DNA from 2 places in the Enterobacter sichuanensis genome. Region 1 is predicted to be linked to the other one. Evidence: predicted binding sites of a transcription regulator. Region 1 holds the regulator's gene; the other holds the start of a gene.
What was found. Region 1 encodes Fur, which represses iron uptake genes when iron is present. Its sites were predicted from a motif close to ATAATAATGAGAACNACTATCAA; they were not measured.

Region 2: exbB (tol-pal system-associated acyl-CoA thioesterase) is a predicted target of Fur. The motif match lies at 1,609-1,631, and genes of this name have one in related genera.

What each region holds. Positions count from the first base shown of each region.
Region 1 is NZ_CP027986.1:1,319,521-1,322,660, forward strand. It holds gene chiP (chitoporin ChiP) at 1-1,194, shown strand, start outside; gene chiQ (ChiQ/YbfN family lipoprotein) at 1,241-1,570, shown strand; gene fur (ferric iron uptake transcriptional regulator) at 1,679-2,125, opposite strand; gene fldA (flavodoxin FldA) at 2,416-2,946, opposite strand; gene ybfE (LexA regulated protein) at 3,102-3,140, opposite strand, start outside.
Region 2 is NZ_CP027986.1:3,949,210-3,952,349, forward strand. It holds gene C1N69_RS19075 (methyl-accepting chemotaxis protein) at 1-111, opposite strand, end outside; gene exbD (TonB system transport protein ExbD) at 386-811, opposite strand; gene exbB (tol-pal system-associated acyl-CoA thioesterase) at 816-1,547, opposite strand; gene metC (cystathionine beta-lyase) at 1,799-2,986, shown strand; gene yghB (DedA family general envelope maintenance protein YghB) at 3,130-3,140, shown strand, end outside.

The sequences.
Region 1 (3,140 bases):
TCCACCTGGAACGCCAACCTGGACTTCCAGTCAGGCTACGCCGCGGATATGTTCGGTCTGGATATTGCTGCGTTCACCGCGATCGAAATGGCGGAAAACGGCGACAGCGCCCATCCTAACGAAATTGCCTTCTCCTCCAGCAACAAAGCCTATAAAGAAGACTGGTCCGGAGATAAGAGCGGTATCAGCCTTTACAAGGCCGCAGCGAAATTTAAATACGGCCCGGTATGGGCGCGCGGGGGCTATATTCAGCCAACCGGCCAGACGCTGTTAGCGCCGCACTGGAGCTTTATGCCGGGCACTTATCAGGGGGCCGAAGCCGGGGCGAACTTCGACTATGGTGATGCGGGTGCGTTGAGCTTCTCTTACATGTGGACCAACGAGTACAAAGCTCCATGGCACATCGAAATGGACAAGTTCTACCAGAACGATAAAAAAACCAAAGTCGATTACCTGCACTCGCTGGGCGCGAAATACGACTTCAAAAACGATCTTGTTCTTGAAGCGGCATTTGGTCAGGCAGAAGGTTATATCGATCAGTACTTTGCCAAAGCCAGCTACAAATTTGATATCGCCGGTAGCCCGCTGAGCACCAGCTATCAATTCTACGGCACGCGCGATAAAGTCAGTGATGGTGGCGTCAACGACATCTATGACGGTACCGCATGGTTACAGGCTTTGACCTTCGGCTACAAGGTAGGCCAGGTTGATTTACGTCTGGAAGGGACGTGGGTGAAGGCGGAAGGGCAGCAGGGTTACTTCCTGCAGCGTATGACCCCGACCTATGCATCGTCCAATGGCCGTCTTGATATCTGGTGGGATAACCGTTCAGACTTCAACGCCGACGGTGAGAAAGCGGTCTTCTTCGGTGCGATGTATGACCTGAAAAACTGGAATCTGCCTGGCTGGGCGGTGGGGGCTTCCTACGCTTACGCCTGGGATGCAAAACCTGCCGATATGGCCACACCAGACGCTTACTACGATCCAAACTATCGCCTGAAAGAGTCCTCCTACAGCCTGGATGCGATCTATACCCTGCAGGATGGTCGCGCAAAAGGCACGATGTTCAAATTGCACTTCACCCAGTATGACAACCACTCCGATATCCCGAGCTATGCGGGCGGTTACGGCAACATCTTCCAGGATGAACGTGACGTGAAATTCATGGTTATCGCACCGTTCACCATCTTCTGATGAATCGTCCGGCGGGCAGTGCCTGCCGGACAGGAGACTGCACATGATGAAAAAAATCGTAATTGTCGCGCTGCTGGCGTCGGGACTGGTGGCGTGTGCTCAGACTCAGGCACCGAAAGAAGATTCCCGGCTGAAAGAGGCCTATAGCGCATGTATCAATACCGCGGAAGGTTCGCCGGAGAAAATTGAAGCCTGTCAGAGCGTGTTAAATGTGCTGAAGAAAGAGAAAGCGCATGAGCAGTTCGCGACGCAGGAGACGGTGCGCGTGATGGATTACCAGGCCTGTATCCAGGCGCGTAAAACCGGTAACGATCAGGAAGTGGCGAAGCGTTGCGACCAGATCTGGAAAGAGATTCGTAGCAATAACAGTAACTGATTCGCTATTACCATGCCCGGTGGCGCTGCGCTTGCCGGGTTTTTTTATGCCTGAAAACAGGCCCAAAAAAAAGCCAACCTCGCGGCTGGCTCAGAGCATGAACACAAATTATTTTGCGTCGTGCGCGTGATCATCTTCACGGCAATCGCCTTCTGCACAGTGACCATACAGGTACAGGCTGTGGTTGGTCAGGCGGATGCCATGACGCGCGGCGATTTCACGCTGGCGTGATTCGATGGAATCATCGCTGAATTCAATGACCTTGCCGCAATCGAGGCAGATCAGGTGATCGTGGTGCTGCTGCTGGGTCAGTTCGAAAACAGATTTACCGCCTTCGAAATTATGACGGGTAACAATGCCCGCGTCATCAAACTGGTTCAGCACGCGATAAACAGTAGCCAGCCCAATCTCTTCACCCATGTCGATAAGACGTTTATAAAGGTCTTCCGCACTGACATGGTGATTGTCTGGACCCTGAAGCACTTCGAGGATTTTTAACCGAGGAAGCGTAACTTTCAGGCCAGCCTTCTTTAATGCGGTATTGTTGTCAGTCATGCGGAATCTGTCCTGTTGCTAAACGATTCACTTCTTAGGAAGTGACAGAAAATGCACCTGGGATAATGCGTCTCATTATAGAACTGCCATGGCTAAATGAAAACTGCAAGTCTCAGGCAAAATATGCTTATAAAAACGTGGTATCACCAACAAACTTGCGTAATGGAAAACCACGTTTTATCAGGGAGACATTGTACAGGTCTGGACGAAAAAGTTAAAAGATTGTAGCGATTAATTTAATCGGTTTGACCTGGAACACGGGCGCAACCGCCGTTGCGCCGTGATAAAACTCAGGCGTTGAGAATATCGTCCAGGTGCAGCTCTTCGCGGATCTGCTTCACCCACTTCTCAACACGCTCTGCGGTCAGTTCTGGCTGACGGTCTTCGTCGATGGCCAGACCCACGAAATGGTCGTCATCCGCCAGGCCTTTAGACGCTTCGAAGTGGTAACCGGCAGTCGGCCAGTGGCCAACAATCACGGCGCCATTTGGCTCGATGATGTCGCGGATAGTGCCCAGCGCGTCACAGAAATACTCGGCGTAGTCTTCCTGATCGCCACAGCCAAACAGGGCAACCAGTTTACCGTTGAAGTCCACTTCTTCCAGCGTCGGGAAGAAATCATCCCAGTCGCACTGGGCTTCGCCGTAGTACCAGGTCGGAATGCCCAGCAGCAGGATGTCATAGCCTTCGAGGTCTTCTTTGCTGCTCTTGGCGATGTCATGCACATCAGCAACGTCTTTACCGAGCTGTTTTTGAATGTTTTTTGCGATGTTTTCGGTATTGCCGGTATCACTGCCGAAGAAAATGCCGATGATTGCCATGAGTAAAATAACCTCTTGAAACTTAATAGTATGGTGGCGCAATTTGGCCACGGATAAGGGCAATAATAGCAGAACTGGCAACCCTGCGGAAACAGCTATCACGCAGGACTGCACTCTGTGCTACATGAAAAGGGTCATTAAGGGGATTTTCAGACTTATGCCTGGCTGCGCAACGTCTCAAGCTGGGCGATCAA
Region 2 (3,140 bases), 2.1 Mb from region 1:
GAGTGACCAGATGAACACCAGTATTAGTCTGTCGGCGCGGCGACGTATGGAAGAAAGGGAAATCAGATCGTTTTGATGCGCGTGCGGATAGAGCCATGTCATCGTAGGCATACTGAGTCTCTTGCTGTGCAGGTGAAAAAGATCCTTCGAAGAAGGTCTGTTTTTATTATCTTTTTTAAGCGTAGCGGGGATATTCCGCGACGCCAGCACAATAAAAGATAGCGTTAAATGACGCAGCCGAATATTGATATTTGCTTAACAATCAAGAGATTATTAATGATGGCTTTATTGATAAATAAATATGATGTGTGGGGAGATACGGCAGAAAATAATAACGATTTGGCCTTAGAGAAAACAAAAAAGCCGGCTTTCGCCAGCTTTTATTTTATTTTTTAGCCGCTTTTTCTTCGCCGACCAGTCCAATCTTCAGGTAACCCGCCTGATGCAGCGTGTCCATTACCTTCATCATGGTTTCATAATCAACGGTTTTATCCGCCCTGAAGAAGACCGTGGTATCTTTCTTACCGCCAGTAAGCTGCTCCAGCGCCGGGATGACAGAGTCAGTCGTTACCGGGTCGTTACCGAGGAACATCGATTTATCCGCCTTCACGGACAGATAAACAGGCTTCTCCGGACGCGGCTGTGGCTGGCTGGAAGAGGCCGGCAGATTGACCTTCACGTCAACCGTCGCCAGCGGCGCAGCCACCATGAAGATAATCAGCAGAACCAGCATAACGTCGATAAACGGCGTCACGTTGATTTCATGCATTTCGCCGTTATCGTCCAGGTTTTCGTTTAGACGCATCGCCATCGCATTAACCTACGCGCAGTTTGGACGCCGCATGCACCGGCTTAACCGAGCTGGCATTAAGGTCGAGATCGCGGCTTTGCAGCAGCAGAACCTGCGCGGCCACGTCACCAAGCGTGGCTTTGTAGCTGCCAATCATCCGCGCGAAGATGTTGTAGATAACCACCGCCGGGATGGCCGCTACCAGACCGATTGCCGTCGCCAGCAGCGCTTCTGCGATACCCGGTGCCACCACCGCCAGGTTGGTGGTTTGGGTTTGGGCGATACCGATGAAGCTGTTCATGATGCCCCAGACCGTACCGAAGAGACCGATGAACGGCGAAATTGCGCCGATGGTCGCCAGATATCCGTTACCACGTCCCATATGTCGGCCAACGGCCGCAACGCGACGCTCCAGACGGAAGCCGGTACGCTCTTTGATGCCTTCGTTATCTTCACTGCCAGCGGAGAGTTCCAGCTCGTTTTGCGCTTCGTTAACTAACAGGGTGGTCAGGCTTTTCGCGTGGAAGGATGAGGTCATGTCAGAAGCCTGATCCAGCGAGCGGGCTTCGGCTAACTGCAGCTGCTCCCGCTTGAGGCGACGCTTCTGAGAAATGAGTTCGGCGCTCTTGCTAAAGAAGATAGCCCACGTGATCACGGACGCCAGAATCAGGCCGATCATCACAATCTTAACCACGATGTCAGCATGTTGATACATGCCCCAAACGGAGAGATCCGTCTGCATCAAATTATTACCCACTCTGTATCTCCAGGACGCAAATCACAAAATCTGAGCATAATAATATCAAAACGTCGCCGAATTGATAGTCGTTCTCATTACTATTTACATAGTGCCGCAATTTTTGCTCACTTTCTTTGCGCTTACGCAGTAAAAATTTCTTATGCGGTTTTTTGCTAATATTTTCTGCTTATTCGATAAGCCTCAGGGTGCAGATTTTTACAATCGTGGTAGTCTGGACGTCCAGACGTATAAAAACAGGGTTAGCGAACATGACTAAGAAGCATCTTGATACCACGCTGGTACAGGCAGGACGCAGCAAGAAATATACCCAGGGCTCGGTCAACAGCGTGATTCAACGCGCCTCCTCGCTGGTGTTTGATACCGTGGAGGAGAAAAAAAACGCCACGCGTAACCGCGCGAAAGGCGGGCTGTTTTACGGCCGTCGTGGCACGCTAACCCATTTTTCTCTGCAGGAAGCGATGTGCGAGCTGGAAGGCGGTGCGGGCTGCGCGCTGTTCCCGTGCGGCGCCGCGGCGGTCGCTAATACCATTCTGGCGTTTGTGGAACAGGGCGACCATATCCTGATGACCAACACCGCCTATGAACCCAGCCAGGACTTCTGCACCAAAATCCTCAGCAAGCTCGGCGTCACCACCGGCTGGTTCGATCCGCTGATTGGTGAAGGCATTGCCGAGCTTATTCAGCCAAACACGCGCATTGTGTTCCTGGAATCGCCAGGATCGCTCACCATGGAAGTGCACGACGTGCCGGCCATCGTGAAAGCCGTGCGCAGTAAAGCGCCAGAGGCGATTATCATGATCGACAACACCTGGGCGGCTGGTGTGCTGTTTAAGGCGCTGGAATTCGACATTGATATCTCGATTCAGGCGGCAACCAAGTACCTGATTGGCCACTCTGACGGCATGATTGGCACGGCGGTCTCTAACGCCCGCTGCTGGGATCAGCTGCGTGAAAATGCCTACCTGATGGGCCAGATGGTGGATGCCGACACGGCCTATATGACCAGCCGCGGTATTCGCACGCTGGGGGTTCGTCTGCGCCAGCACCATGAAAGCAGCCTGAAAGTGGCCGAATGGCTGGCACAGCACCCGCAGGTTGAGCGCGTTAATCATCCGGCGCTACCGGGCAGTAAGGGACATGAATTCTGGCAACGTGACTTTACGGGCAGCAGCGGTTTGTTCTCGTTCGTTCTGAAAAAACGCCTGACCCATGACGAGCTGGCAAATTATCTGGATAACTTTACCCTCTTCAGCATGGCCTACTCCTGGGGCGGATTTGAGTCCCTGATCCTGCCTAACCAGCCGGAACAGATTGCGGCGCTGCGTCCCGGCGGCGAAGTGGACTTCAGCGGTACCCTGATCCGACTGCACATCGGTTTAGAAAATGTGGACGATTTAATTGCCGATTTAGCAGCAGGGTTCGAGCGTATCGTGTAAAGTGCTGGCTTAAAATGTACTCCCTGGACGCTTTTGTGGACACTGCAACCAGAAAAGTCTGCATGAGATGCGCCCGCGATCAAACCCGACGGGCGAATAAGGGAGTACAATAGCGTTATATCTGCTGTTCCACAGGAAAGTCCATGGCTGTTAT